4 regions of the Kitasatospora sp. NPDC056446 genome follow, and region 2 is predicted to be linked to each of the others. Evidence: riboswitches for the same ligand, from Rfam matches in the RefSeq annotation. Region 2 holds a riboswitch; each other region holds the start of a gene.

Region 1 (7,506 bases), on a different contig from region 2:
TCACCAGCAGCGCGTTGGCGGTGCCGGTGTCGATGCCCTTGGCCAGGCGGACCGGGTTGGTGACGAACAGGTCGTCACCGACCAGCTGGACCTTGTCGCCCAGCTTGACGGTCATGGCCTTCCAGCCGTCCCAGTCCGACTCGTCCAGCGGGTCCTCGATGGAGACCAGCGGGTACGAGGCGACCAGGTCGGCGTAGTACTCGATGAGCTCGGCGGCGGTGAGCGCCTTGCCCTCGAACTGGTAGGCGCCGTCCTCGTAGAACTCGGAGGCGGCGACGTCCAGGGCCAGCGCGATGTCGCGGCCGGGCACGTAGCCGGCCTTCTGGATGGCCTCGGTGATGAGGTCCAGGGCCTCGCGGTTGCTGTCCAGGTTCGGCGCGAAGCCGCCCTCGTCGCCGAGGCCGGTGGACAGGCCGCGCTCCTTCAGCACGCCCTTGAGGGTGTGGTAGACCTCGACGCCCCAGCGGACGGCCTCGGAGAAGGACTCCGCGCCGATCGGAGCGATCATGAACTCCTGGATGTCGACGTTGGAGTCCGCGTGCGAGCCGCCGTTGAGGATGTTCATCATCGGGACCGGCAGGACGTGCGCGTTCGGGCCGCCCAGGTAGCGGAACAGCGGCAGGTCGCTGGCCTCGGAGGCGGCGTGCGCGACGGCGAGCGAGACGCCGAGGATGGCGTTGGCGCCGAGCGAGGACTTGTCCGGGGTGGCGTCCAGGTCGAGCATGGCCTGGTCGATCAGGCGCTGCTCGGTGGCGTCGTAGCCGACCAGCTCCGGGCCGATCTGCTCGATGACGGCCAGGACGGCCTTCTCGACGCCCTTGCCGAAGTAGCGGTTCTTGTCACCGTCGCGCAGCTCCAGGGCCTCGAAGGCACCGGTGGAGGCACCCGACGGGACAGCGGCACGACCCGTGCTGCCGTCGTCGAGGCCGACCTCGACCTCGACCGTGGGGTTGCCACGCGAGTCGAGGATCTCACGGGCTACGACGACATCGATGGACGGCACGATGCATCTCCTTGCGGAAGCAGGTCCGGCTGACGGTGGTGCTGCCAGCGGGACGATTACGGAGTCGTTACGGACCAGAGCCTAACCGCCCGTGCTCCCGGGGCCACGTCGACCTCGCTTCCGTCTCAGCGTGTGGCCCGGCTACCCACCGGTAGTTCACCTGCTTGTCCCACCTTGTCCCACCGGGGCGGGCGAATGCGGACGAAGGGGTCCGGCAGCGCCGGACCCCTTCGCACGCACGGCGGTTCGGCTCAGCCGAAGTGCAGCACCTGGCCGGGCATGATCAGGTTCGGGTCGCCGCCGACGGTGCCGTGGTTCTGGTCGTACAGCGCGTGCCAGCCGCCGGACACGCCCTGGGCAGCGGCGATCGTCGACAGCGTGTCGCCGGCCCGGACGGTGTAGTCGTGGCCGGACGCCGGGGCGGCCTGCGGGGCCTGCGGGGCCTGCTGCGCGGCCTGCGGGGCGTACTGCGGCTGGGCGGCCTGGCCGGCGTACTGCTGGTAGACGCTCTGGTGGCTGGTCCAGTACCAGGCGCCGTTGTTCTGGTACCAGTACACCTTCGCGGTCGCGTCCCACCCGGCCTGGCCGGAGAAGCCCGGGGTCTGCGGCTGCGCCTGCTGCTGCGGGGCGCTCTGCTGCACCGGCTTCTGGACCGGCTTCTGCACGGGCTTCTGGGCGACCGGCTTCTGGGCCGGGGCGGCGGGCTTCTGGGCCTGCTGCTTGGGGGCCTGCGCGGGGGCGGACTGCGGCTTGGCGTCCGAGGAGGTGTCGACGGAGGCCGGGGCACCGCCCTTGCTCAGACCGGCCTTCTGCGAGCAGACGGGCCAGGCGCCCGGGCCCTGCGAGGCGAGGACCTTCTCGGCGACCGAGATCTGCTGCCCCTTGCTGGCCTGGTTGGCCTGCGGCGCGTACGCGGTGCCGCCGTACGCCTTCCAGGTGCTGGAGGTGAACTGCAGGCCGCCGTAGAAGCCGTTGCCGGTGTTGATGCCCCAGTTGCCGCCGCTCTCGCACTGGGCGACGGCGTCCCAGGTGGAGGCCGGGGCGGCGGAGGCGCCGGTGGCGGTGAGGAGCGGCATCGCGAGTCCGACGCCGGCCACACCGGCGACGGCGATGGCCTTCTCGGTCTGGGTGCGACGACGGTGACGGCCGGTTCCGACGAACAGCATGAAGGGTCCCTCTCCGTACGCCTGCGAGGTGAGCTGTCGGGTTCGGACCGGGAGGTGGCCCGGCCGCCGTGCGCGGAAACGATTCCGCTCGGGCGGCTTCACCCCAAGCCGTCGGGAAACGGCAACAAACCTGGTTCCCCCGCCCCTGCCCAGGGTTCTGGTCGGTTTCCCGTGGCGCGGCGGGCAGGATTCGGCGTTCCGCGCACGAGGTCCGCAGCTGCGAACTCCAGGGAGAGTAGACAGAACATCAGACCGATCACAAGCTCATATCACCGATATCACACAGAAATTACGGCCCGTGTCCGATCGCCTACCAACGGCGGCTATATGTCCGGATTGATGGGTGTTCAACCCCCGCCCACGGGCCGCCGGGCGACGTTTCGTCAGGGCGCCGCCCGGCGTGTCGCCGGCGCATTGTCGGCGTTTCGTCAGCTCGCGTCAGTTTGTCGAGGGCGCGGACGGGGTGTGCGGAAGCGTATGCGGAGGCGTATGCGGGGAGCGGCTCTCCGGAGTGAATTCGACCGGGAGTTCCCGCAGGCCACGCATGATCAGACCGCCGCGCCAGCGCAGATTCTCCGGGCTTTCCGCCAGCCGCAGATCCGGCAGCCGGGACAGCAGGGTGGACAGCGCGGCACGCCCCTCCAGGCGGGCCAGCGGGGCACCGATGCAGTAGTGGATGCCGTGCCCGAAACCCAGATGGGGATTGTCCGCCCGGGCCAGGTCCAAGGTGTTCTCGTCCGCGAACCGGGCCGGATCGCGGTCCGCCGCCGCCAGCACCACCAACACCGGGTCGCCGACCGGGATCGCCACGCCGCCGATGGTCAGCGGCTGCGTCGCGAACCGCCAGGTCGCCAGCTCCACCGGCCCGTCGTAGCGCAGGAGTTCCTCGATCCCCGTATCGAGCAGCGCGCGCTCCCCGCGTACGACCGACTCCTGCAGCAGCCCGCGCTGCCCCGGGTTGCGCAGCAGCGCGTACGTACCGTTGCCGATGAGGTTCACGGTTGTCTCGAAACCGGCGAACAGGAGGATGAAGGCCATCGCCGCGGCCTCGTTCTCCGTCAGGTGCTCGCCGTGGTCGCTCGCCCGGATCAGGCCCGAGATCAGGTCGTCCCCGAGGTCCGCCCGCTTGCGGTGGATCAGCTCCAGCAGGTACGCCCGCATCCGCTTCACCGCCCGCCCCACACCGCCGCGTTGGCCGCCGCCGTGGCGGATCATCATCCCGGCCCAGTCGCGGAAGTCGTCCTGGTCCTCGGACGGCACGCCGAGCATGTCGCAGATCGCGTAGATGGGGAGCGGGAAGGCGAACTCGTGGATCAGGTCCGCCGAACCGCGCTGCGCGAAACCGTCGATCAGCCGGTCCGTGAGCTGCTGCACCCGCGGCTCGAACTCCGCCACCCGGCGCGGCGTGAACGCCTTCGACACCAGCCGGCGCAGCCGGGTGTGGTCCGGCGGATCGATGTTCAGCAGGTGGGTCATCAGGTCCGCCTGCCGCTCCCCCGGGATGCCCACCCGGCCGGTGCGGTGCGCCTGCCCGCTGTGGTGCGCCGGGTTCTTCGACAGCCGGCCGTCCGCCAGCGCCTGCCGGGCGTCCGCGTACCTGGTCACCAGCCAGGCCTCGACGCCGCTCGGCAGCGTGGTGCGGTGCACCGGGGAGTGCTCCCGCAGCCAGGCGTAGGCGGGGTACGGGTCGGAGGCGAACTCCCAGGTGAACAACTGCGGGGCCGCGGGCCGGCCGGGGGCTCCGGGCGTGCCGTCGGGCTCGGCTCCGGGCCGGGCGGCTTCCGGCACGGGGTCGGGCGCGGATTCGGGCTGGGCGGGGGCTTCTGGCCGCACGGCGGCGGGCTGCGCGGGGTCGGGCTGAGCTGGCATGGTTCGACCGTATCCGGTGCGCACCCGCCCCCTTCCCCCGGCGGCCCGCGCCGCCCGCGTCAACGGCGTGCGACCCGGACGCCAACACTCCGTGGACGACCCGTGGACGGTCCGTGGACAGCTCTTGGACAGCTCTTGGCCGGGCGGCGGGCGTGAGCCTGGTCACCTGAGGGGTAATCCCTGTTGCGGAGGATCAGGACCTGCCTACGATCCTCCGCAGTACGCGTGGGCGCCGGTGCGGTGCCGCCCACAGGGAGGAGCAGACCATGCGGGTCAGCGGATCAGTCGTCGTCATCGCGGTACTCGACGGCGGGTCGGGCGCCGACCTCGCCCGCCGGTTCGCCGCGGCCGGCACCGCCGGAATGCTGATCGCCGACCAGCACGTCGGCATCGCCGAGGACCTCGCCGCCGAACTCGACCGGCCGGGCTGCCCCGTCGTCGGCGTCTCCGGCGACATCCGCCGACCCAGCGACGTCGCCGCCCTCGTCGACACCGCGGAGAAGCACCTCGGCCCGATCGACCTCTTCGCCGTCGCCGGCCCGGACGGCGAGCGGATCGTCTCCCTCGCCGACCTGCCCGCCCACCTCGACCTGGAGCGGCTCGCCGAACTCGTCGTCCTCGTCGGCGAGGCCATCGGGGAACTCGTCCCGCCGCAGCGGCGCCCGGTCACGCACACCGCCACGGCGGCCTGAGCGACTACTCGCCGGCCGCTTCGCCGTCCGGCTCGTCGTCGAATTCGCCGTCGGGTCCGCCGTCGGATTCGCCGTCCGGCTTGAGGCCCTCGGCCGCGCGCACCGCGTCCCGGTAGCCGCGCGCGGCCGAACGCAGCGCCGCGTCCACGTCCACCCCGGCGTCGTGCGCCCGCTGCGCCACCGCCAGCAGCAGCCGGCCCGCCGACGCCGGAGTCAGCTCCGCGGGCAGCTCGTACGACTCGTCCGACACCTCGGTGAAACCCGCCCGGCGCACCCGGGACACCAGCTTCGCCGCGTACGCCAGCGCGGGCAGCCCGGCCGGCACACCGTCCAGCACCGACTCCCGGTCCGCCTTCTCCGCCGCCTTCAACTGCTCCCAGTTCGCCTCCACCTCGGCGGCGCCCTCGGCCTCGACGTCCCCGAACACGTGCGGGTGCCGGTACATCAGCTTCTCGACGATGTCACCGGCCACGTCGTCCACGGTGAACGGCTCGGTCGGGTGCTCCTCGGCGATCCGGGAGTGGAAGAACACCTGGAGCAGCACGTCGCCCAGTTCCTCGCGCAGCGTCCCCCGGTCCCCCTCCTCGATCGCCTCGACCAGCTCGTACGCCTCCTCGACCAGGTACTTCACCAGGCTCTCGTGCGTCTGCTCCGCGTCCCACGGGCAGCCGCCCGGCGAGCGCAGCCGGTCCATCACCGTCACCAGGTCCAGCAGCCGCGAGCCCGGCAGGTCGTACGAGCCCGGCAGCACCTCGATCTCGGGCACCTCACCGGCCCGCTCCACCGCGAGCCGCGCCAACGCGTCGGTCAGCCCCGGATCCCCGTCCGGACCACCCAGCCACACCGTCGCCCCGGCCCCGGCGGGCTGCCCGGTCAACAGCCGCGCCAACGCGGGCGCCGACCCTGGGGCCACCACCTCCACCGCCACCCCGGCCTGCCGAACCGCCGCCACCTGCGGATGCCCCTCGTCACCCACCAGCACCCGCCCGGCCGACCGCAAGGCCTCCCAGGCCGGCCACGCCAGCAGCCCGGGAGCCACCCGGTGGGTGGTGGTCAGCAGGATCAACTTCGCGCCGGGAACATTCGTCGTCACACCCCGAACCTACCCGCCGACCCCCACCCCGGCCGCGCCACGGGAAGCCACCCCCACCGGCGGCCGGTCACAGCGGAACGGGCCCACCCGGCGAAACCCCCAGCTCGCAGGGCCCGCAGCACCGGAAGTCGGCCCAGCCGACTCCCCCCACCTGAGCGCCAACCATCCACAAACGAAGTCGGCCCCGCCGATTTCCCGCGCGCGAACGGCAACCCACCACAGCGGCGGACACCGACCAAAACGCCCACCCTCGCCGGCACAGGAAGTCGAACCCGCCGACCTCCCACGCCCACGCAGCGGCCAAGCACCACCGGGCCGAACGAGGCCGGCGGGAGCCGAGGTCCGAGGTGGAGAGCGGGTGGCGGCGAAGCACAGCCCGGCGGGGCCCGTCAGGAACCCCACCCCAACCGGCGGACCCGCAGCACAGGAAGTCGAACCAGCCGACCTCCCACGCCCACGCGGCGGCCAAGCACCACCGGGCCGGGCGGGGCCGGCGGGAGTTGGGGCGGGGTGGAGAGGGGCGGCGGCCAAGCACAGCCGGGCGGGGCCCGTCAGAAACCCCACCCCAACCGGCGGACCCGCAGCACAGGAAGTCGAACCAGCCGACTTCCCACACCCACGCGGCGGCCAAGCACCACCGGGCCGAACGAGGCCGGCAGGAGCCGAGGCGGGGGAGAGCGGGTGACGGGCGGAGCGCTGCCGGGCCGGGCGGGGCCGGCGGGAGCTGAGGTCCGGGGTGGGTCCGGGGCGGGGAGGGGTGGCAGAGGTGCCGGTGGCGGGGTCAGTGGGGGGTGGGGGGCCAGGGGGTTTGGGGGTGGAGGGTGGAGAGGGATTCGCGGAGGCGGCGGACGGTGGGGTGGTGGGGGCCGTCGCGGCGTTCGCGTTCGAGGAGGACGGGGAGCAGCCATTGCCAGGCGTTCTGGGGGTCGCCGGCGGCGGCGAGGTGGAGGCCGATGCGTTCGCGGAGGTCGTAGCCGCGCTCGGGGTCGGTGTCGAGGCCGGTTTCGAGGCGGGCCGTGTGGGCGGTGAGGAGGGCCTGGTACTCGGCGAGGGCTTCGGCTCCGTGGCCGAGCCGGTCGAGGCAGATGGCGGCGCGGTAGCGGTGGTCGAGGCCCTGGGGGCCGTGCGGGCCGCCGTCGGCGGTGGCGGCGAGGCGGCGGTACTCGGGGAGGGCCTGCCCGGGGTGGCCCTCGTGCAGGAGGGTGCGGGCGTAGATGGTGCGGATGGTGCGCACCAGGGGTGCGGCGTCGCCGAGTTCGGCCTCCGCGCGGGGCAGCAGCCGGGCGGCGAGGCCGAGGATCTCGGAGTGGCGGCCGGCGTCCACGAGGTCGGAGAGGCGGGCGCATTCGGCGCCCAGGTCGGGGAGCGGGGGCGGGGGCGCGGGCGCGGGCGCGGGCGCGGGCGGAGCCGGCGGGACTGCCGGGACCGGCGTCCGCAGGAAGGGGCGCGGTTCCGAGCGGACCGCCGACGGGTGCGCCGCCGCCGTGACGGTCCCGGGCTGGGGCTGGTGCGGGAAGCGGTACGGCCGTACGGGGTCGGGCAGCGGGGTGTAGCGGGGCTGCGGGGTGCCCTGGGCCGGTGGCAGCAGCGGGAGCAGCCGCGCGTACACGGTCTGGGCGTCGGCGGGGCGGCCGGCGGGCTGCTTGGCGAGGAGGTCGAGGACGAGCCGTTCCAGCGGCTGCG
Region 2 (7,506 bases):
TCTCGGCGGCCCGCCGGGTGACCCGGGGTGTGGGAACCATCACCTTCGTCCGGTCCCGGATCACCGGGAACGGCTGCTCGGCGTCGAAGCGCCGCACCTCGCTGCCGTCCCGCCAGGTCGAGGCGTACACCACGATGCTTCCAGCGGGCTGACGGACGGCCATGTTGTGCACGAAGGCCTGGATGCCTCCCGGGCGGGGCGGGAAGTCATTGGTGACGATCAAGGTTCTGTGCATCAGGCCATGGCTCGCTCGGTCGGGGGGTGCGCGGTGTACCGCTGGGTGATCCGTACGATAGGTCAACACCATCACCCGCCGGGAACGGAACCGCGCACGGCAACCGTTTGACCCCCGGGTCAGTCCTAGTACCTAGGCCGCCGTCCGGCGCGCGGCCCGGGCGTCCGTCGGTACGACGCCTCCGGTGGGGACGTCCGAGACGAACGAACGAGGGAGAGCAGTGGAATTGGCCCCGGCCACCGAGCCCGGTTCTCCGCGCGGCCGCCTCGGCCGCCCGCTCGGGGCGCTCGCCGCGCTCGGCGCGACCTGGGTGGCCACCCGCACCGTGCTGGTGCTGCTGATCACCGGTGTACTGAAGTCGCCGGGCGGTGACGTCACGGCCGACGTGTGGATGATCTACCACGCCTGGTACGGCGTGCTGCAGACCGGCACCTTCCCGTTCGACGACGTGACCTGGCAGTACCCGCCGGGCGCCGCCCTGGTGATCCTGCTGCCGGGCCTGCTGCCCTGGTCGTACCTGGTCTCCTTCTGGGTCATCTGCGGGATCGCCGACGCCGCCGCGGCCGCCCTGCTGGTGCGGACCGGCCTGCGCCGGGGCCGGGCGCTGAGCGGCGCCTGGATGTGGGTGGTGGGCGTCCCGCTGCTCGGCCCGATGATCTACAACCGCTTCGACCTCGTCGTCACCGCCGTCGCCTTGGCCGGCCTGCTGGCGCTGATCCGCCGCCCGGCCGTCGGCGGGCTGCTGCTGGGCCTGGGCGGCATCGTCAAGGTCTGGCCGCTGCTCGGCCTGATCGGCACCCCGTCCGGCCGCCGTACCCGCCGCTCCTGGACGCTGGCGGGGGCGACCGCCGTCTCGATCGGCTTCCTGCTCGCCGCCGGGATGAACGGCGCCTTCGACTTCCTGGCCTTCCAGAAGGACCGCGGCATCGAGGTGGAGTCGGTCGGCGCGCTGCCGCTGCACTTCGCCCGGCTCGCCGGGGCCTGGGACGGCAAGGTCACCATGAACTACGGCTCGCCGGAGATGCTCGGGCCGTGGGTCCCGGTGATCAGCAAGGTGATGATGGCCGGCACCGTGCTGGGATTCCTCTGGCTGCTGCTGTGGCGCTTCACCTCCAAGCGCCGCAACGCGGCCACCATGTACGACGCCGCGCTGTGCGCGCTGCTGATCTTCGTGGTGACCAGCCGGGTGATCAGCCCGCAGTACCTGGTCTGGCTGGTCGGCGTCGCGGCGGTCTGCCTGACCGTGCGCGGCACCAGCCAGCGGCCGGTGGCGCTGCTGATCCTGATCGCCTGCCCACTGACACTGGTCGAGTTCCCGACGATGTTCACCCAGGTCCTGGCCAGTGAGCCGGTCGCGGTGACCGTCCTGGCCCTGCGCAACCTGCTGCTGGTGGCCGCCACCGTGCTGGCCTGCGTCCGGCTGTGGCGCTCCACCCGCGGCGAGGCGCCGCTGCCGGCGACCCTGGTGCTGGACCGCGAGCCCGCCGCGCTGCCGTCCTCGGGCTACCCGGTGCGCCCGGGCATCGCGTACGAGCAGGACCTGCTGGACGGGATCGACCGCCCGGGCGCGCCGGCCGAGCAGCGGCGCTGAGCGGTCCTCGCGGGGGCGGGGGCGCGGTCAGTCCTTCAGCGCCGCGACCTCGTCCAGCCAGAGCCGGGTGAATCCGTCCAGGCCGATGCCCAGTTCGCCGCGCAGCAGCCGGTCCGTCCGCCGCTCCCGGTCCTCGCCCTGCCCGTCGGCCGCGCCGACGGCCCGGTAGAAGGCCACCAGCCGCTGCGGCCCGTAGCTGCGGGCGATCAGCTCGCAGGCCAGCCAGGACTGCTCGTAGGCCTGGGCGATGCCGGTGGCGCCGGCCGCGAAGTCCCGGTCGGCGGGCAGTGCGGCGGGCAGCCGCCCGGCGGCGACGTCGCGGGCCAGCTCGGGGGCGATCTGCCGCGGGGTGCGGCCGGAGTCGCGGTAGGCGGTCCAGTCGGCGACGCCCTCGGAGAGCCACAGCGGCGTCCAGGCCCGGGTGTCGGCCCGGGTCGCGACATGGGTGGCCTCGTGCGTGACGACCACCTGCCGGCCGAAGCCGCTGAGCCGCCCGTACGCCTCGGGGTTGACCAGCACCCGGTCCGCCGGGGTGTGCCGGGGCGCGCCGGGGGCGGCCACGGTGACCGCCGCCATGCCCGCCCAGCCGGCCGGGTCGCCCTCCAGCAGCCGGGCGAACTGCTCTTCGGTGGCGGCCAGTTCGAGCAGCAGCCGGCCGGGCCAGGCGGTGCCCCAGACCGCCTCGACGGCGGGCACCGCGCGGTCCCCCACCAGGGCCAGTCCGGCCGGGTCGGGCCCGTCCGCGAGGGCGAGCACCAGGCAGTGCGCGCCCGGCGCCGACCGGGTCGGTCCGAGGTCCCAGAGGGCCGGCGGCCCGCTCGCGCTCTCCTCGCTCTCGACCCGCCAGCCGTCCGCGGCCCGGGCCAGCCCGATCCGGCGCGGGTACACCACGGGGTACTCGTCGTACCCGGCGATCCGCACCGCCAGGTCGGCCGCGGCGGTCAGCCGGTCCGGCCCGCCGCCCGCCGCGAGCACCAGGTTGCGGTACACCGCCTCGGCCACCGGCAGTCCCGACCGGGCGGGCAGCGAGCGCGCCCGCTCCGCCAGCACCGCGGCCGCCTCGGCGGTCCGGTCGGCGGCCGGCCGGGCCGGGGCGGCGGGGGCGGCCGGCGGCAGCGACAGCTGGGCCAGCCCGCCGGCCGCGAGCAGCAGCGCGCCGCGGCGGGACAGCGCCCGGCCGGGTATGTGGACCGGGCCGTGGTCGGCGGGGCCCGGCGGCGGCGTGCTCAGAGCCGGACCACCCCGGACACCGGCATGGCGTTGACGCTCTCGTAGCGGACCTTGGCGCCCGGGTACGGGGCGTGCACGATCACCCCGCCGCCGGCGTACATGCCGACGTGGTGCATGTCCCGGTAGAAGATCACCAGGTCTCCCGGTCGCGCTTCGGAGAGGTTGACCCGCTGCCCGGCGGACGCCTGGGCCTGCGAGGTGCGCGGCAGGGTCACTCCGGCCTGCCGCCAGCTGTAGTACATCAGACCCGAGCAGTCGAACGCGCGGGGCCCGGTGGCCCCGTAGACGTACGGCGAGCCGATCATCCGCACCGCCGCGGCCAGCGCGGCCGCCCCGCGCTCGGAGGCGGGCGGGGCGGTGCCCAGGTCGAGCCGGTCGGTGCCGCGGGTGGCCCGCTGCTCGGCGTCCCGGGCGTCCTGGGCGGCCATCCTGGTCCGCTCGGTGACGCCCAGGCCGTTGAGCAGCTTCTGTGCCTTGGCCAGCCGCTGCTGGATCTGCTGCTTGTTGTCGGCGAGCGCGTGGCGGGCCTGGTCGAGTTCGGCGAGCTTGCCGGCCGTCTCGGTGCGCCGCTGGTCGAGCCGGCGCTGGCGGGTGACCAACTCGTGCAGCGTCTCCTGCTGGCGTTCCGAGGCCTGGCCCATGGTGCGGGCGCGGGCGAGGTAGCCCTCCGGGTCGGGGGACAGCATCAGCTGGGCGGTCTGGGTCATGCCGCCGTCGCGGTACTCGGCCCCGGCCACCGTCGCCAGGTCGCCGCGCAGCTGGTTGAGCTGGTCCTGCGCGAGGGCGATCTCGCCCTGGAGGATCGTGGTCTCGCCCTGGAGCCGGTGCTGCGCCTCCTGCGCCGCGTTGAACTTCTCCGACGCCTGCTCGGCCTCGTCGTAGAGCTGTTCCACCTGGGCCTTGACGTCCTTGCGGTCGCCCGGGTCGGGGCTGCCGGGGGCGGCCTGGGCGCTTCCCCCGGTCGCGACGCCCAGCGCGGTGGTCGCGGCCGCCGTCAGCACCAGCGCACGGGCGAGCAGTTGGGAACGGCGGTGCACGGGCATGGCGGCAGCGGCTCCAATCCTGCGGTGCGGACCCACCGCCGCCGCACTGCGGGCGGCCGTCGAGCGGGAGTCCGGTGGCAGACGTTAGCGAGTCCGGGCAAGCGAGTCCAAACCCTTCCGGACCCGAATATTTGACCCGTAATCGGACATCAGCCCGATCCGCCGACAAAGCCGCAGGCCCGGCCTTCCGTGGTGGAAGGCCGGGCCTGGAAGTACCGCGTGGGGTCAGACCCGCACGATGGCGGACAGCGGCATGTTGCTGACGGCCTCGTAGCGGACCGAGGCGCCCGGCTTGGGCGCGTGCAGCACCTGGCCGTTGCCGGCGTAGATGCCGACGTGGTGGGCGTCCCCGTAGAAGATCAGCACGTCGCCGGGCTGGGCCTGGGACAGGTCGGTGCCGATCCGGGTCCCGGCGTGGGCCTGCTCCTGCGAGGTGCGCGGGAGCGAGACGCCGACCTGGTTGAACGCCCAGACCATCAGGCCGGAGCAGTCGAACGAGCTCGGGCCGCTGGCGCCCCACACGTACGGGCTGCCGACCTTGGAGGCGGCGGCGGACAGCGCGGCCGCGCCGCGCGAGCTGCCCGGGGCGACGGGGGCGGGGGCGGCCGGCTTGGCGGCGGCCGCGGAGGAGCCGCCGGACAGGTCGGTGCGGCTGTTGTCGCGCGAGGCGCGGTCGGCGGCCTGCTGCTGGGCCTTCGCGGCGTCGGCCTGGGCCTTGGCGTCGGCGGCGGCCTTCTCCTCGGCCGCGCGCAGCGCCTGGCGCTCCTGCTCGGTCAGGGTGTTGAGCAGGTCCTGCGCGGCCTTGAGCTTCGTCTGGACGTCGTCCTTGGAGGCCTTGAGCTGCTGGGTGGTGGCCTCCAGCTCGGCGAGCTTGCCCTGGGCCTCGGTGCGGTCCTGGTCGAGCTTGCGCTGCTGCTCCTGGAGCTGCTTCAGCTGGTTCTTCTGGGTGTCACCGGCCTGGTTGAGCGCACCGGCCTGGTTGAGGAAGCTGTCCGGGCTGGACGAGAACATCAGCTGGACGGTCGGGGATATGCCGCCGTTGCGGTACTGCTCCCCGGCGATCTCGGCGAGGCCGCCCTGGAGGTCGGTCACCTGGGACTGCTGCCGGGCCACCTGGTCCTGCAGTCCGGAGACCTGCTTCTCCAGGGTCTGCTGCTTCTCCTGGGCGGCGTTGTACTGCTCGGTCGCCACCTCGGCCTGCTCGTTGAGCTGGTCGACCTGCTCCTTGACCTGGTCCTTGGTCGGCTGCGGGTCGGCGTGGGCGCCGGACTGCGCGGAGAGGGCGACGGCAGCGGCGGCGACGCCGGTCATGATGGAGACGCGGGCGCGGCCTGCTGGCTTGGGACGACGATGGGACGCCACGAAGGCGGACTCCTTCTTCCTACGTCCGCCTACCGGGTGAGCTGACGGGTTCGGGCCGGAAGCATGCCCTACGACGCCTCACGGCCGTCGAGACGGCCGACCTGGCGCCGATTCACCCCGGAGGAACGTGGTTCCCCGGCTCCGCTGCGCAGCGCCCCCGACTGCTGGGCTCCCCTGTCGGGCAGTCGCTTCGACCTGCCCCGCTGCCTCACGAACTCGGCGGTAACCACCGCCGCCACCCAGGCTGGGTGATCGACTGTGCGGTGGCTCGGACCACGACCCTAGTAACTGAACCGTGATCGGTTCAAATCCTTGTCAGAAAAAAGACGGAAGATTACCCAAGTTCTTTTGTGAAAATGACCGATCGTGACCACGGTCCTACGCAAGGCTGATCAGGTCTCACGAAGTGGTCGCGAAACACTCGAAAACCCGAACACCACCCCCCAGGGCGGAGGGTGGCGCGGATCACAGGACCGGTCGGCCCCTGCGGCGTGTCGGGCCGTCAGACCCGGCGGATGGTGTTGATCGGCATCGCGTCGGCCTTCATCACCTTCACCACGTCACCGGTGTGCGGCGCGTGGACCACCATGCCGTTGCCGATGTACATCCCGACGTGGTGCATGTCGCCGCCGTAGACCACCAGGTCGCCCGGCTGGGCCGTGGCCAGCGTCACCGCGGTGCCGTAGTGGCCCTGCTCCTGCGAGGTGCGCGGCAGCGAGACGCCCGCCTGGCCGTACGCCCAGACCATCAGGCCCGAGCAGTCGAAGGTGTTCTGCCCGGTGGCGCCCCACACGTACGGCGAGCCCTGCTTGCTCATCGCCTTGGCCACGGCCGTGGCCGCGTAGCCGCTGGCCGGCGGCAGGTTGCCCAGGTCGACCCGGTCGCTGCCGCGCGAGGCGCGGTCGTCCTGCGCCTGCTGGGCCTTCAGCGCGTTGCGGTCGGCGCTGCTGAGCGAGTTCAGCAGGTCCTGGGCGGCCTTCAGCTTGGTGTTGACGTCCGCCTTGGACTGGTTCAGGTCCTTGGTGGTGGTGTCGAGCGAGGCCAGCACGGTGGCGGCCTCGGTCTTCTCCTGGTCCAGCCGGCGCTGCTGGTCCAGCAGCGACTTGAGCGCCTCGGCCTGCGTGGTGCTGGCCTGCTGGACGGTGGAGGCCTTGTCCAGGTAGCCGGACGGGTCGGAGGAGAGCATCAGCTGGACGGACGGGTCGATGCCGCCGGAGCGGTACTGGTCCCCCGCCACCTCGGCCAGGCCGACCTGCAGCTGGGTCATCTGCTCCTGGCCGCGGGCCACCTGGTCCTGGAGCTGGTCGGCCTGCTTGCGCAGCTGGTCCGCCCGCTCCTTGGCGCCGTTGTACTTCTCCGCCGCCTGCTCCTGCTCCTCCTGGAGCTGGTCGATCTGCGCCTTGACGTCGGTCTTGTTCGGCTGCGGCGCGGCGTGCGCGGCCACCTGGGCGGAGAGGGCGACCGCGGTCGCAGCGGCCGCGGTGAGCACGGAGACCCGCGCGCGGCTCGGCTGCTTGGGACGGCGGTGGGATGCCAAGGGACCGGCTCCTTCTTCCAACGGACTCACCCGATCGGATGACATTCCGGAATATAGGTTTGACGCCAGACCCTAGTGAAGATCTATCCGTTTTGCTACTCCCCGAAGGCGTGAACCCGGTTTCCCCCACCGGCTTCACCGGACCCGCACAATGCCGCCGAACCGCCTCTGAGCAGGCGTCATTCCACCCGGCCGACCCTCAGGGCCGGGCCAGCCGGTTCAGCAGCAGCACCGAGGCCACCGGGCGCGCGCCCGCCTTCCGCACGCCCTCCGCGACCTCCCGGTCGGTGGACACGACCACCACCGGACGGCCCTGCGGCTCGGCCCGCACCAGACGGCGGATCAGCTCGTCCGCCGTCTCCCCGGTCCGACTGAACCGTACCCGCACCCCGCGCGGCGGCGCCATCATCACCGGCACGTCCAGGTCCTGCCCGTCGAACACACAGGTGACCTCCGCCTGCGTGCGCTGGGCCAGCATCGCCAGCCCGCCCAGCAGCCGGATCCGCTG
Region 3 (7,506 bases), on a different contig from region 2:
GGCGATCAGCCGCCGGAGTTCGGCGAGCCCGCCGCTGACGTGCTTGTAGAGGGAGGGGGTGGCGACGCCGGCCCGGGCGGCGACCGCGGCCAGGGTGAGGGTGTCGGCGCCCTGTTCGTCGATGAGGGCGAGGGCGTGGTCGACGACCTGGTCGGGGGTCAGTCCTACGCGGGGCATGGTTCGGGTCTCTCCGTACGGAAGCGGGGGGGGGCGTCGGTCTGGCGCGTCGGGGTGGGGCGAGTGGTCGGGCGTGTCGGTGTGTGGGGGCCGGGCGTGTCGGGGTGTGTCGGGTCGGGGCTGGGGAGGCCGGGGGCGGGCGGTCGGCTCAGGCGAGTCCGGCGAGGAAGGGCAGCAGCGCGTCGGCGGTGGCCCGCGGGTTGTCGGCCATCGGGTAGTGGCCGGACCCCTCGATCATCGCCTTGCGGGCGCCGAGCGCCGCGGCCTGCCGGTCGGCGACGAGTTCCGGCTTCGGGAAGTCGGGGTCCTTGCTGCCCATGACGACCAGCGCCGGGCACCGCACGGCCGCCGTCCAGCCGGTCGGCGAGGAGTCCCCGCCGACGTACCCGCGGGTGGCGGTCTTGCGGCCGGGCGTGCGCAGGGCGGCGACCAGGCCGTCGACGTACCCGTCGAAGTCGGCGGGCTTGGCGCCGGGGAAGGCCATCCGGCGCAGGTAGAAGCCCCAGAAGGCCGGCCAGTGGACGAGCGCCGCGCCCATCAGGCCCATGGCGCCGCGCATCAGGGCGCCCGGTTCGGGGTTCTCGACGAAGGCGTCGATCAGGACGATCCCGGCGACCCGTTCCGGCGCGTCCCCGGCGGCCTTGACGACGGTGGCGCCGGTGTAGGAGTTCCCGGCGAGGACGGCGCGCGGGATGCCGAGGTGGTCGAGCAGGGCGAGGACGTCGTCGGCGAGGGCGGCCGGGCCGTAGTCGTCCCAGGCGATCGAGGACTCGCCGAAGCCGCGCAGGTCCATGGTGACGACCCGGTGGCCGGCGGCGGTGAGCAGCGGGCGGAGGTGCCGGTACGCGGCCCGGCTGTCGAGCATCCCGGGGAGCAGGACGACGGGGGCGGCGTCGCCCTGGTGGGTGCCGTCGTCCGGGCGGGTGTCGTCGAAGGCGATCCGTCCGCCGGGGACGTCCAGGTACCGGGTGCTCGGGGTGGTGGCGTTCATGGTGGGCCTCCTCGGTCCGCCGCTGCGGGGCATCGGCGAATACTGCCGATAGCCATAAAGCTAAGGCTAATAGCCTTAGCCGTCAAGCACTGGTACCGACGGCGGGCCGCGCGCGCCTCAGACCCCGTCCGCCCGGAACGGGTCGTGCTCGCTCAGCAGCTTCTCCAGGCGGGCCTGGTCGACCCGGCTGACGATCTCGTTGGACTCGTGCCGGTCCCGGATCACCTTCGCCAGGGTGAACGCGGAGGTGACGGTGTAGAGGAGGCCGATCCCGAGGAAGGCCCGGGTCCATCCGCCGACCGGCAGGTAGGCGATCCCGACGGCGAGGGCGGTGCCGGAGAGGGCGAAGGAGAGGATGGCCTGGATGTAGTACGCGGCCGTGGTGCGGTTCTGCATCGGTGCGCTCATGGCGCCAGGATGCGGCCGTGCGGGCGGCTCGCACATGAGTAGGAGTACTCAGATGGAGTGCTCGGATCGGGTGCCCCGGTGAGGGGTCGTTCGTTGACGTCCGATCACGTGTTCCACAGCCGTCCCGGACGGATGGCTTGGAATCAGGGCGTCCTAGGATTAACGTTTGATAACGCAGCGCGGTCGTCAACGCCGTACCCAGACGGCACCGTGCGCCGTCGCCTAATCCCGCAGACCGGCCTCCGGGCAGGTCAGGGAGCCGGGGAACCACGTTCCTTGGGGTGAATCGGCGGGGCTCCGGCCCGGCCGTAGGAGACCTTCCTGCTCCGAACCCGTCAGCTAACCCGGTAGGCGCGAAGGAAGGAAAGGAGCGCGCCTCCGTGGCGTCGACGCACACCCCGGCACACCCGGCCGGCCCCGCAGCCGGTACCCGGCTCCTCGACCACCCCGGTACGGACGGCCCCGAGTTCCACGGCCCCGGACTCCTCGGCCCCGAGGCCGAGACCAACCGCCACCGGATGCCGCGTCAGACCCGCGGAGCCTCCCCACTGCTCGGCGTCACCGCCGTCGCCGCCACCCTGGGCGCCACCGGCTTCGCCTCGGCCACCCCGGCCGCCGCCCCCGCCGTCGAGAGCCCGGACGAGACCCCGGTCGCCCTCGCCGCCGACCCCGGCCTCGCCCTCGCCGCCCGCATCCAGCAGCAGGCCGACAGCCAGCGCACCGCCGCCGAGGAGAGCGCCCGGGTGCAGGCCGCGCAGGAGGCCGAGGCCAAGGCCGCCGCCAAGGAGGCCGAGGCCAAGCGCGCCGCCGAGGAGGCCGAACGGGCCCAGGCCGCCGCCCTCACCCTCCCGGTGAAGGACTACCGGCTCTCCGCCCACTACGGCCAGAGCGCCCGCTACTGGGCCAACCTGCACACCGGCCTGGACTTCGCCGCCGACACCGGCACCCCGGTGTACGCGCTCGGCCAGGGCACCATCACCTCGGCCGGCTGGTCCGGTTCGTACGGCTACCGGATCGTCGAGACGCTGCCCGACGGCACCGAGATCTGGTACTGCCACCTCTCCTCGATCATCAAGGGCACCGGCAAGGTCACCTCCGGCCAGCAGATCGGCAAGGTCGGCGCGACGGGCAACGTCACCGGCCCGCACCTGCACCTGGAGGTCCGCCCCGGCGGCGGCGCCCCGGTCGACCCGGAGCCCTGGCTCCAGCAGCGCGGCCTCAACCCGTAGCGAAGGCCCGGGAGCCCGAAGCCCTGAGAGTCCCGGAAGCCCGAGAGCCCCCGGCCGCACACGCGGCCGAGGGCTCTCCGCTGCGCCTCAGTCCTCGGCGGGCAACTGCGCCAGGTACGCGTCGATCTCCTCCTGGCCCGGCTCCGGCGCCAGCTCCGGGAACTCCTCCAGCAGCAGCCGGGGCAGCCCGGGCACCGTCCACTCCCCGAACAGGTCGAGCGCCACGGCGACCGCGGCCTCCTCGAACCGCCCGAAGTCCCCGGCCAGTTCGTCCGGCATCGGCCGCCCGAGCGCCGTCAGCTCGGCCAGGTTGCGGTAGCTGCGCCGCATCAGGCCCTGCTCCAGCAGCCGGCGCGCGCCGTCCGTGGCCATGCCCACCGACAGCACCCGGCCGGGCCCCCAGCCCCGCTCGTCCGGCTCGTCCAGCCAGCCCGCCGGTGCCAGCGCCTCGAACGCGGCCAGCCGTTCCTCCTCGGCGAGCCCGCCGAAACCGGCCAGCCAGTCCCGCACCGCCTCCGGGTCCGCGACGTCCACCCCGTACGCGTGCAGCAGCAGCGCGTACAGCCGGGGCCAGGTCACCAGGTCGGCGCGGCGCAGCAGCCCGGCCGCGACCTCGCCCTGCCACTCGGCCTCCGCGTGCAGCCGCTCCTGGCGCTTGGCGTTCAGCCGCCGGACCGCCCGCTGGTGGTCGACCAGCAGCCGGACGGCGTCGCCGTACGCGAGCGGGTCCTCCTCGGGCGCGGGTTGGACGTACAGGTGGAGCCGCTCGTACAGCAGGTGCTCCACCGCGTCGGAGGTCAGTTCGGGCCAGCCGTCGTGCATCCTGCCCTCGCCCAGCTCCAGCAGCGCCAGGACCGCGCGCAGCGGCCCCTCGGCCACCGGAGCGCGGTCCTGCCCGTCCGCCCAGGCGAGCAGGTCGGCGGCCCTGGTGCGCGGGGCGAGCCGCAGGTCTTCGTCGTTCATAGTCCGAACGGTAGCCGCCGGGTGCCGGTAGGGTCGGCAGCCATGGTCCCCGTACGACTCACCGGCCCCCGGCTGGCCATCCGCGAGTACCACCACACCGACGGCGACGTGGACGCGCTGCACGCGCTCTTCGGCGACCCGGAGGTCACCCGCTACCTGCCCTTCGAGCCGCGCGACCGGGAGACCTGCGCCGACCAGGTGGAGCTCTACCTGGAGGAGGCGATGGCCGGGGAGCGGGACACCTACCGGCTCGCCGTCACCAGGCTCGCCGACGCGGCGGAGCCGGCGGACGCGACGCCGATCGCGCACGCCTCGCTCACCCTCGGGAAGCACCGCTCCGCCCACCTCGGCTACGTCCTCGGCCGGGAGTTCTGGGGGCTCGGCTACGCGGGCGAGATCGCCGGCCTGCTCTGCGACCTCGCCTTCCGCGGCCTGGACGTGCACCGGCTGGCGGCCTGGGTCGACGTGGACAACGCGGCCTCCGTCAAGGTGCTGACCAGGCTCGGGTTCCGGCTGGAGGGGCGGGCGCGGCACGACCAGCTCAAGGGCGGCGTCTGGTCCGACTCGTACCTCTACTCGCTGCTCGCCGACGAGTGGCCGGGCTCGGCCGGCTGAGCGCCTCCGGCCCGCCCGGGCCGAGTGCCGCCCCGACCGCGCCGCCCCGCCCGCCCCGCCAGGGCCGCGTCGCCCCGCCAGGGCCGTGTCGCCCCGGGCGGCGGGGCCCGCAACGGACCCGGGGGTTAACCCCACCCCCGATCCGCCAGGCCTCCGGATGCCCCCCGGCCTGGGCCCTCGGCCAGACTGGACGTCGTCAGCGAACGCGGGCGACCGTCAGAACACGCCAGAACGAGGGGCCGGGGGCCGGGGACATGAGCAGCAGCCGAAGCATGCGGGACGACGAGTGGGACGTCCTGGGCGGTCGCGGCGACGACCCGCACCCCGTCCGGGCCCACCGGACCGAGCAGCCGCCGGCCTTCTGGCGGGCGCCGTTCTCCGCGCACTACTACCGCGAGATCGGCTACGCGTTCAGCGGCCTGCCGGTGGCGATAGCCGGCTTCGTCGTCACGATCACCCTGTTCTGCGTCGGCCTCGCCACCGTCGTCACCGCCGTCGGCCTGCCGGTGCTGGCCGGCCTGACCACCGCCGGCCGCGGCTTCGGCCGGCTGGAGCGGGCCCGGGTGCGCGGCATGCTGGCCCTGGACGTCCCCGGCCCGAAGGCGGTGCGCCGGATCCGCCAGGGCAACTGGGGCGCGGTCACCGCGCGGCTGGCGGACGGGGCGGGCTGGAAGGCCGCGCTGTACCAGGTGGTGATGTTCCCCTGGGCGATCTTCAGCTTCACCGTGACGCTGGTGTTCCTGCTGCTCGGCTGGCTGATGGCGCTCTACCCGGCCTACCACTGGGTCTTCCCGACCTACACCCCGTGGCGCGGGTACCGGGTGTTCGACTTCACCGACAGCCACCACGTCCGGCACGAGTACTTCATCGAGGGGACCTGGCAGATCGCCGGGCTGTCGCTGGTCGGGGTGCTGGTGGTGTTCCTCACCGCGCAGCTGGTCCGCGGCCTGACCAACGTCAACCGGGCGGCCGCCCAGGGGCTGCTCGGCCGCTGAGCGGGCCTTCCCGGCCCGGGTCCGGTCCCTGGCCCCTGTCCGCTACCCCCTGGCCCCCTGCCTCGGCCCCTGCGTCGGCCCCGGCCCCGTCCGTGCTCCGGATGCGGCCGGGGCCGACGCGTGTTCGGATGACCGGGTGGCCGCCGCAGGCATTCCCCCCGCACCCCCGGACGTCCTGGTCACCTCCCGCCCGCTCGACGAGTACTGCGCCCTGTTCGGCCTCACCCGGGCGGGGCTCGCCGCCCTGTCCGGGCCGCTGCTGGACTGCCCGGGCGGCGCGGCCGGACTGGCCGCCGAGGCGCGCGGGCTCGGCTGCCGGGTGATCGCCGTCGACCCGGCGTACGCGCTGCCGCTGCCGGAGGTCGCGGACCGCGCCCGGGCCGCCCGGGCGGCGATGGCCGCCGCGATGGCCGCCCGCCCGCACCTCTACCCCGCGCACCGGCCCGACCGCCCCGACGACCCCGGCCGGTCCGAGCGCTACCTGCGCAGCTGGGACCGCGCCCGCCGGCTGTTCGCCGCCGACTCGGCCGCGCACCCGCAGCGGTACGTGGCCGCCGCGCTGCCCCGACTGCCCTTCGCGGACGGCACCTTCGCCCTCACCCTGAGCGGCTACCTGCTCTTCGCCTACCCCGAACTGTTCGGCCCCGAGCGCCAGTTGGCGGCCCTGGCCGAGCTGGTCCGGGTCACCGCCCCGGACGGCGAGGTCCGCGTCCAGCCGCTGTGCGACGGGCGCGGCCGGCGCTGCGGGCACCTCGACCGGCTGCGGTACGCCCTCGGTGAGCGCCGGATCGCCAGCGAGGTCCACCGTCTGCCCCCGGCCGGGGGCGGCTGCCTCCGCCGGGTCCTGGTGCTGCGGGCCGCCGGCCGCCGCCACCGGGAGCAGGCCCGGCGCGCATCCGATATGTAATGGTCGAAACCCCCTAGCGATCCTATACTCCCGGCATGACCGAGACGATGATCCGGCGTGCCGAAACGGCCGACGCCGAACGGCTCACCGAGCTGATCCACGCCTGCTCCGCCTACCGCGGCGAGTACGCGCCGATGATCGACGGCTACCGGGTGACGCCCGACTACCTGGCCCGCCACGAGGTGTTCCTCGCCTCCGACCCGGACACCGGCGGCCTGCTCGGCTTCTACGCCCTGATCCGCGAACCCGCCGAGCTGGACCTGATGTTCGTCGCGGACGAAGCCCAGGGGCGGGGCACCGGCCGGCTGCTGATCGGGCACCTGCTGGAGCTGGCCCGCCGGATCGGGATCACCACCGTCAAGGTGGTCTCCAACCCGCCCGCCGAGCGCTTCTACCTCCGGGTGGGCGCCGAACGCGTCGGTGTCTTCCCCGCCGCGGGCAGGATCACCTGGGACCGGCCCGAACTGCGCTTCACCGTCCAGGACTCGGGGCCGGCGGACAGGGCCCGGCCCACCGGCTAGGAGTCGCCCCCTGCGGCGGGCGCGGGCGCCGCCGGAGCCGCCGCGCCCGGCGGGCCGGGCTGTGCCGGGACGACGGCCGGTGCCGGCGCCGGCACCGGCAGCCGGGAGAGGATCTTCTCCGCCAGCCAGCTGCGGTCCGAGCCGTACGGGATGCCCTGCGGGTCGACCAGCCGCGCCGTCACCGTGTCCCGCAGCAGCTGGGCCCCGGCGGCCGGCAGCCGGGAGAGCAACCCCCGGGCCGCCAGCAGCGCGTGGTACTGCTCGAAGTCCGAGCGCGGGTGCTCGATCGCCTCCAGCACGCTCGCCAGGTCCGCCAGCGCCGGGTCGCCCTGCATCAGCGCGAGCGCCTGGATCCGCCGGCCCTCCGAGCCGGCCGCGAAGAGGCCGCGCACCTGGTCGGCGGTCAGCGCCGACCGGCGCGCGGTCGAGCGGACCTCGGCCACCACACCGTCCGGCCCGGCCGGCGTACCCGAGGACGGCGGCAACTGCCCGGCCAGCGCGCCGGGTTGCTCGGCGCTGCCGCCCAGCAGCCCGAGCTGCTGCATCGCGCGGACCCGCAGGTCGTCCGCGCCCACCTTGTCACCGTGCCGGTCGCGGTCCTGCCCGGCGAGGAAGAGGTCCAGGGCCTGGTCGGCGTCGTTGAGCACCCGGGGCAGCGCGAGCCGGGTCACCAGCCAGCCCGCCAGGAAGCCGAAGACCA
Region 4 (7,506 bases), on a different contig from region 2:
CCGGCGCACCCTGGAGAACGTCAAGGCCATCGTCGAGGCGGGCGGCGCCACCGTCGAGGACGTGGTGATGTTCCGCGTCTACCTCACCAAGCGCGCCGACTTCCCGCTGATGAACGAGGTCTACGCCGAGTTCATCGACGAGAACATCAAGCCCGGCGGCGTGAAGCCGTGCCGCACCACGATCTTCGTCGAGCTGCCGCAGGAGCCGATGCTGGTCGAGATCGACGCCCAGGCCGTCATCGGCTGACGGGCCGCCCGCCCGCAGGGCCCGGACGCTCCCGCGCGTCCGGGCCCTCGGTGCGTCCGAGCCCTCGGCACATCCCGGCCCGCCGCCGTCCCCGCGCGCCCCCACCTCCGCCCGCCTCCGTCCCCGTCGATGCCTGCTTGCCACACCTCGACCCGGATATTAGGTTAGCCTCACCTAACTATCTGGAGGTCCGTCCATGAGCCTGCCCACCGGCGACACCGAGGTCCCCGAGCCCACCACCGCCGAACGGATCCTCAGCCTGCTCGCCACGGCCTCCTCGCTCACCGTCCGTGCCCTCGGCGAGCACCACGACCTGGACACCCCGGTCTCCGTCCACGGCACCCGGCTGCGGATGCGCGCCCCGCTGGACGCCCCGCTCACCGTGGCCGCCGCCCAGGCCACCGAGGGCCTGGCCGTCGTCCTCGACGTCACCGACGTCTCCCCCGTCGCTGTCCGCGACCGCGTCCGCGCCCGCCTCACCCTGGCCGGCCGGCTACACCTGGCCCACCTCGCCGACGACGGCCTCAGCGTCCACCTGGGCGTCGACGTCGCCCACGCCGTCCTCGCCACCCCGTACCGCACCGGCGCGGTCACCGCCGCCGACCTCGCCCTCGCCGCCCCCGACCCGCTGGCCCGCCACGAGGCCCCGCTGCTCACCCACCTCGCCGACGACCACGCCGACGCGCTCGACGTCCTCACCCGCCTGCTCGACCCGGTACTGCTCGCCCGTACCCCGGACGTCCGTCCCCTCGCCCTCGACCGGCACGGCCTGGTGCTGCGCCTGGACCACCCCGACGGCCACCGCGACGTCCGCCTCGTCTTCCCCGAACCGGCCCGCGACACCGAGGACTTCGGCCACCGGATGCACGACCTGCTGGCCGCCGCCCAGCACGGCCTGCCGGTCCACCGCAACTGACCGGGCCCCGACGCCCCGCCACGCCGGCCACCCGGCTCACGGCCGACCCCGACGCCCGAACCCCGTCACCGCTCGACGGCGTCCTCCAGCACGATCCGCCCCATCCGCCCGTACAGCTCCGGCCGCCACCGGCGCACCGCGAGGGCCAGCCCGATCCCGCCCGCGAACACCCCGATCACCAGGTACGGGATCACCCGGAACAGCAGCGTGTGCGCCGCCGCCCCCGCCGCGGCGTCCCTGGCCAGGACCAGCAGCACCACCACCCCGGCCATCGCCACCCCGCCCAGCAGCGGCGCGACCAGCGTCCGGAACCAGTGCGCCGTCTCCGGATGACGGCCCCGCACGTGGAAGTACCCGACCACGGCGAAGGAGCAGAGCGTCTGCACGACCAGGATCGCCATCGTCCCGAGCAGCGCCAGCAGCGTGTACAGGTGCGCGTACGGGTCCATCCCCGCCGCCAGGAACGCCGCCACCAGCACCGCCGCGATCACCGACTGCACCACCGAGGCCACGTGCGGCGAGCCGTACCGCCGGTGGGTGCGCCCCAGCGCCGGGTGCAGCAGTCCCTCCCGCCCGATCGCGTACAGGTACCGCGCCGCGCACTGGTGGAACGCCATCGCGCACGCGAACGAGCCGGTGACGACCAGCCATTGGAAGACCGTCACCGCCCAGGCCCCGAGGTGCTCGCCGAGCGGGTCGAAGAACAGGCTGTTGCCGTCCTTGCCCGGCACCGCGCCGCCCGCCACCGCGATCGCGTGCCGGACCCCGTTGCCGGAGACGATCATCCAGGACACGAAGACGTAGAACAGCCCGACCCCGACCACGGACACCAGGGTCGCCCTCGGCACCACCCGCTTCGGGTCCCGGGACTCCTCGCCGTACATCGCGGTCGACTCGAAGCCCACCCAGGAGCAGAACGCGAAGAACAGTCCGAGCCCGGCCGCCTCCGCCCCCGAACTCCCCACCCCCTTCAGCGCGTTCAGCGGGTTCACGGCCGCCCCGACGATCCCGTCCGGCCCGCCGCCGGAGCACAGCACCGCCACCGAGACCGCGCCCAGCACCGCGACCTCCAGCACCAGCGCGACCCCGAGCACCCCCGTCGTCAGATGCAGGTCGAACCAGCCCGTCACCCCGATCACGACCAGTCCGAACAGCGCGTACCAGCCCCAGCCGAGATCCACCCCCACCTGGGCCCGGACCAGCCCGCGCAGCGAGTACGCGAAGAAGCCGAGGACCGAGGCCTCGAAGACGATGTACGCGAGCAGCGCGAGCAGCCCCGACGCCATCCCGGCGACCCGCCCCAGCCCGTGCGAGACGTACCCGTAGAACGCCCCGGCCGCGGTGATGTGCCGGGCCATCGCCACGTACCCGATCGAGAACACCGTGAGCACGACGGTCGCCACGATGTACGCGGCGGGCGCGCCGACGCCGTTCCCCTGGCCGACGACGATGGGCAGGTTGCCGGTCATCGCGGTGATCGGGGCGGCGGTGGCGACGGCCATGAACACCACGCCGACCAGGCCGACCGAGCCCGCCTTCAGCCGGTCCACCGCCGCCGCGCCCCCCACCGCCTCCGCGCCGTCCGCCGTGGCCGGCGTCCCCGCCTCCCCCGGACCAGCGCCGTCCGCCGCCTCCCCCGCCGACGCGGGATCCCCGCCGGGCCGCTTCCCCGACGGCCCCGTCCCCGGCGGCTTCCCCGACCGGCCCCCGACCACGCCCTCGCCCCGGACGGCCATCCGGCCTCCTCGCCTGCCCCGGCTCTCCCGCCCGCCGGACCGGCCGGGCGCTGACTGCCGAAAGCATCGGGTGCCGCCAGGCGCCCCGCAAGGCGCGGATCATCCGACAACCCCGCTGCCTGACGGCAGAGTTGACGCCATGTTCGACCGCCCGGAGCCGGCCTCGAACGACCGGACGCCCCGGAAACGGCAGTGGCCGGCCCGGCTCGCGAGGGGGTATGTCCCGCGAGCCGGGCCGGCCTGGGCGTGTCCCGCGCCCATGTCCGCCGCGCGGCGGTCACCCGGTCGAGCGGTCACCCGACATGACCATCCCGGAGGACCGATTCGCTCCGCAGCAGCGGTGGTTCCTGAGACCCCGGAGGGTCAGAGCGCGACGCCGTGGGCGCGCAGGTAGGCGACCGGGTCGATGTCCGAGCCGTACTCCGAGCCGTTGCGGATCTCGAAGTGCAGGTGCGGGCCGGTCACGTTGCCGGTGGCGCCGGAGAGGCCGATCTGCTGGCCGACGGTGACGGACTGACCGATCGTCACACCGATCGAGGAGAGGTGCGCGTACTCGGCGTAGTGGCCGTCGGCGAGCTTGATCTCCACCTCGTTGCCGTAGGCGCCGCCGTTGCCGGCCTTGACCACGACGCCGTTGCCGACGGCGCGCAGCGGGGTGCCGGTGGAGGCGACGAAGTCCTGGCCGGTGTGGTGGCCGGAGGCCCACATCGAGCCGGCCACGCCGTAGGCGGTGCCCAGCTTCGGGTTGGCCAGCGGCGCGACGAAGGCGGCACTGGCGGCGACCGGGACGGCGGTCACGGCCGGGGCCGGGGCCGCGGTCTGAACCTGGGTCTGCACCTGGGCGGACGGCTTGGCGGCCTCGGTCTGGACCTGGACCTGGGCCTGCGGCTTGGCGGCGGCGGCCTGGGTGACCGGCGCGGCCGGCTTGGCGGGCTTCGCCGGGGCGGCCGGAGCAGCCGGGGCGGCGGCGTGGCCGGCGAGCGCGAGCTGCTGACCCGGGAAGATCAGGTTCGGGTCGGCACCGACGAGCGAGCGGTTCTGCTCGTACAGCGCGTGCCAGCCGCCCTGGACGTTCCGGGCGTCGGCGATCTTGGACAGGGTGTCCCCGCTGACGACGCGGTAGCTCTCGGCCGAGGCGGCCGAGGCGGCCGGGGCCGGCGCGGCGGCCTGGGCCGCCGGCGCGGAGGCGGCGGCGGGGGCCGGGGCGGTGTGGGCCTGGGCGCTGATCGCGGTCACCAGCGGAAGGGCGAAGGAGACACCGGTCACAGCGGTGGCGATGCCGATCCGGGCGGCGCGGGGCAGGGCGATACGACGAGCCTGTGCAGGCATGGAATTTTCCTCTCCGACGCCTGCGAGGTGAGCTGTCGGGTTCGGGCTGGAGTTGCCCGGCCGCATGTGCGGCTTCACCCCAAGCCGGTCCTGGACGCCCGCGCCCTGAGGCGCGAACTCCGGTCCGGCGACTTACCTGTGGGTCCCCCGCTCCTGCCGTACAGAGTTCAGATCGAACCACCGGGCAGCGGCAGGATTCGGCGTTCCACCCGGCGGATCCGTCCGGACTGGCCGGGCGGTCGCTGAACTAAAACCCATCCGTTCGGGTGAAGCAATGTCGATCTCTTGAATCGGCAACCATCTCCCTGGTCACCGTCACCCTCCGGATACCGGCCCGCACAGTGCGTACACAACCCATTCACCCCCCGCCACTGATCCACGACCCTGCGCCGAAGTCGACGCCGCCGCGCAGTCGCCCGCTCACGCACCGCACGCCACCGACACACCCACCGGTGACCCTTGTCACGTACGCCTCGGGAGGCGCAGGATCGGGCCGTGGCCACCTCCGAGGCCGGCACCCTGCGCCTGGGCACCGCGCAGGGTCGCTGGGTACTACTGGCGACCGTGCTCGGCTCCAGCATGGCGATGCTCGACGGCACCGTGGTGAACGTCGCCCTGCCCCGCATCGGCACCGATCTCGGTGCCTCCCTGGCGTCCCTCCAATGGACGCTGAACTCCTATCTGCTCACCCTGGCGGGCCTGATCCTGCTCGGCGGCGCGCTCGGCGACCGCTACGGACGGCGCCGGGTCTTCCTGATCGGCGTGGTCTGGTTCGCCGCCGCCTCCGCGGCCTGCGCCGCCGCGCCGAACATCCAGGTGCTGGTCGCCGCCCGGGCCGTCCAGGGCATCGGCGGCGCGCTGCTCACCCCCGGCTCGCTCGCCATGCTCCAGGCGGTCTTCCACCCTGACGACCGCTCGGCCGCGGTCGGCCTGTGGTCCGGCCTGGGCGGGGTGTCGGCCGCGGTCGGCCCCTTCCTCGGCGGCTGGCTGGTGGACGGCCCCGGCTGGCGCTGGATCTTCCTGCTGAACCTGCCGCTCGCGGCCGCCGTGATCGCGGTCACCACCAGATCGGTGCCGGAGAGCCGGGACAAGGGCGCGTCCGGCCGCTTCGACGTGCTCGGCGCTGTGCTCGCCGCACTGGCGCTCGGCGCGGTCACCTACGCGCTGACCGCCGCCGGCGAGGGCCTGTCCCCCGCGGTCTGGGTCACCGGGGCGATCGGCCTGGTGCTCGCCGCCGCGTTCGTGGCCGTCGAACGCCGCGCACCCGACCCGATGCTGCCGCTCGGCCTGTTCTCCTCCCGGCTGTTCACCGCCGTGAACCTGGTCACCCTCTGCGTGTACGCGGCCTTCAGCGGCGTCTTCTTCCTCCTGGTGGTGCAGCTCCAGATCGTCGCCGGCTTCTCGCCGCTGGTCTCGGGCTTCGCGCTGGTGCCGATCACGGTGCTGATGCTGGCGCTGTCGGCGCGGGCCGGCCGGCTCGGCAAGCGGATCGGCCCGCGGATCCCGCTCACGATCGGCCCGCTGCTGTGCGCCGCCGGGGTGCTGCTGATGCTGCGCACCGGCCCGGACTCCTCCTACTGGGCGGACGTGCTGCCCGCCGTCACGGTGATGGGCTGCGGGATGACGCTGCTGGTCGCACCGCTGACCGCCACCGTGCTGGCCGCCGTCGAGGTCCGGCACGCGGGCATCGCGAGCGGGGTCAACAACGCCGCCGCCCGCGCGGCCGGCCTGCTCGCGGTGGCCGCCCTCCCGGCACTGGCCGGGCTGAGCGGCGACGCCTACCGGGTACCGGCCTCGGTCGACTCCGCCTTCCACACCGCGATGCTGATCTGCGCGGGCCTGCTGGCCGCCGGCGGGCTGATCGCCTTCACCACCGTCCGGGGCAACGTGCTCGCCCCCGAGGACCACCCGGTGGCCGAGCCCGACTGCGAGTGGAGCTGCGGCACCACCCCGCCGCTCGACCCGGGCCACGTCCACACGCACGAGGGCCCTGCCACCGGTCCGGTGGCAGGGCCCTCGAAGCCGAGCTGACCCGGCGTCAACTCACGGGCGTATCAGAGGATGTCGCCGGGAGCGTACTTGGCGGCCGCCGGGTAGGCGGCCGCGACGGCGTCCACCTGGCGGACCACCTCGGCGACCTGGGCGCCGGCCGCACCGGTGAAGGAGAGCCGGTCGGCCAGCAGCGCGTCCAGCGCGGCCCGGTCCAGCGGGATCCGCTCGTCGGCGGCCAGGCGGTCCAGCAGCTCGTTCTCCCGGGCGCCCGCGCGCATCGCCAGCGCGGAGGCGACGGCGTGCTCCTTGATGACCTCGTGCGCGGTCTCCCGGCCGACGCCCGCGCGCACCGCGCCCATCAGCACCTTGGTGGTGGCGAGGAACGGCAGGTAGCGGTCCAGCTCGGCCTCGACCACGGCGGGGAAGGCGCCGAACTCGTCGAGGACGGTCAGGAAGGTCTCCAGCAGGCCGTCGAAGGCGAAGAACGCGTCCGGCAGCGCGACCCGGCGCACCACCGAGCAGGAGACGTCGCCCTCGTTCCACTGGTCGCCGGCCAGCTCGCCGGTCATCGAGGCGTAGCCGCGCAGGATGACGGCCAGGCCGTTGACGCGCTCGCAGGAGCGGGTGTTCATCTTGTGCGGCATCGCGGAGGAGCCGACCTGGCCCTCCTTGAAGCCCTCCGTGACCAGCTCGTGGCCGGCCATCAGGCGGATGGTCTTGGCCAGGCTGGACGGCGCGGCGGCCAGCTGGACGAGGGCGGTGAGCACCTCGAAGTCCAGCGAGCGCGGGTAGACCTGGCCGACGCTGGTCAGCACGTTCTCGAAGCCGAGGTGCCCGGCGACCCGGCGCTCCAGCTCGGCCAGCTTGTCGGTGTCGCCGCCGAGCAGGTCCAGCATGTCCTGGGCAGTGCCGACCGGGCCCTTGATCCCGCGCAGCGGGTAGCGGGCGATCAGCTCCTCCAGGCGGCGGAAGGCGACCAGCAGCTCGTCGGTGATCGACGCGAAGCGCTTGCCCAGGGTGGTGGCCTGCGCGGCCACGTTGTGCGACCGGCCGGCCATGACCAGCTCGGAGTGCTGCGCCGACAGCTTGGCCAGGCGCACCAGCACGGCCACCGTACGGTCGCGGACGTGCTCCAGCGACTGGCGGACCTGCAGCTGCTCGACGTTCTCGGTCAGGTCCCGGGACGTCATGCCCTTGTGGATCTGCTCGTGGCCGGCGAGTTCGCTGAACTCCTCGATCCGGGCCTTCACGTCGTGGCGGGTGACCCGCTCACGGGCGGCGATCGA

Evidence for each region. A riboswitch is a leader RNA that binds a small molecule or an ion and turns the genes downstream of it on or off. The one in region 2 is predicted to bind cyclic di-AMP.
Region 1: linked by a shared signal. The riboswitch ahead of ACFQ6N_RS30285 (transglycosylase family protein) and the one ahead of ACFQ6N_RS24135 (NlpC/P60 family protein) in region 2 are both predicted to bind cyclic di-AMP.
Region 3: linked by a shared signal. The riboswitch ahead of ACFQ6N_RS03640 (M23 family metallopeptidase) and the one ahead of ACFQ6N_RS24135 (NlpC/P60 family protein) in region 2 are both predicted to bind cyclic di-AMP.
Region 4: linked by a shared signal. The riboswitch ahead of ACFQ6N_RS23735 (peptidoglycan DD-metalloendopeptidase family protein) and the one ahead of ACFQ6N_RS24135 (NlpC/P60 family protein) in region 2 are both predicted to bind cyclic di-AMP.

The regions. Positions count from the first base shown of each region.
Region 1 is NZ_JBHTRF010000064.1:30,075-37,580, forward strand. It holds gene eno (phosphopyruvate hydratase) at 1-1,003, opposite strand, end outside; gene ACFQ6N_RS30285 (transglycosylase family protein) at 1,255-2,169, opposite strand; cyclic di-AMP (ydaO/yuaA leader) riboswitch at 2,174-2,342, opposite strand; gene ACFQ6N_RS30290 (cytochrome P450) at 2,608-4,038, opposite strand; gene ACFQ6N_RS30295 (SDR family NAD(P)-dependent oxidoreductase) at 4,305-4,730, shown strand; gene ACFQ6N_RS30300 (MazG family protein) at 4,735-5,823, opposite strand; gene ACFQ6N_RS30305 (protein kinase) at 6,605-7,506, opposite strand, start outside.
Region 2 is NZ_JBHTRF010000040.1:39,919-47,424, reverse strand. It holds gene ACFQ6N_RS24155 (glycosyltransferase family 4 protein) at 1-235, opposite strand, end outside; gene ACFQ6N_RS24150 (glycosyltransferase 87 family protein) at 456-1,826, shown strand; gene ACFQ6N_RS24145 (hypothetical protein) at 1,854-2,876, opposite strand; gene ACFQ6N_RS24140 (NlpC/P60 family protein) at 3,053-4,099, opposite strand; gene ACFQ6N_RS24135 (NlpC/P60 family protein) at 4,325-5,461, opposite strand; cyclic di-AMP (ydaO/yuaA leader) riboswitch at 5,472-5,625, opposite strand; gene ACFQ6N_RS24130 (NlpC/P60 family protein) at 5,964-6,998, opposite strand; gene ACFQ6N_RS24125 (NYN domain-containing protein) at 7,198-7,506, opposite strand, start outside.
Region 3 is NZ_JBHTRF010000003.1:225,207-232,712, forward strand. It holds gene ACFQ6N_RS03625 (TetR/AcrR family transcriptional regulator) at 1-177, opposite strand, end outside; gene ACFQ6N_RS03630 (alpha/beta fold hydrolase) at 326-1,168, opposite strand; gene ACFQ6N_RS03635 (YiaA/YiaB family inner membrane protein) at 1,286-1,576, opposite strand; cyclic di-AMP (ydaO/yuaA leader) riboswitch at 1,786-1,944, shown strand; gene ACFQ6N_RS03640 (M23 family metallopeptidase) at 1,957-2,805, shown strand; gene ACFQ6N_RS03645 (hypothetical protein) at 2,893-3,768, opposite strand; gene ACFQ6N_RS03650 (GNAT family N-acetyltransferase) at 3,811-4,383, shown strand; gene ACFQ6N_RS03655 (sensor domain-containing protein) at 4,638-5,378, shown strand; gene ACFQ6N_RS03660 (class I SAM-dependent methyltransferase) at 5,515-6,285, shown strand; gene ACFQ6N_RS03665 (GNAT family N-acetyltransferase) at 6,321-6,806, shown strand; gene ACFQ6N_RS03670 (hypothetical protein) at 6,803-7,506, opposite strand, start outside.
Region 4 is NZ_JBHTRF010000039.1:33,456-40,961, reverse strand. It holds gene ACFQ6N_RS23750 (RidA family protein) at 1-247, shown strand, start outside; gene ACFQ6N_RS23745 (DUF2470 domain-containing protein) at 444-1,163, shown strand; gene ACFQ6N_RS23740 (APC family permease) at 1,229-2,665, opposite strand; gene ACFQ6N_RS23735 (peptidoglycan DD-metalloendopeptidase family protein) at 3,263-4,228, opposite strand; cyclic di-AMP (ydaO/yuaA leader) riboswitch at 4,231-4,441, opposite strand; gene ACFQ6N_RS23730 (MFS transporter) at 4,724-6,259, shown strand; gene purB (adenylosuccinate lyase) at 6,283-7,506, opposite strand, start outside.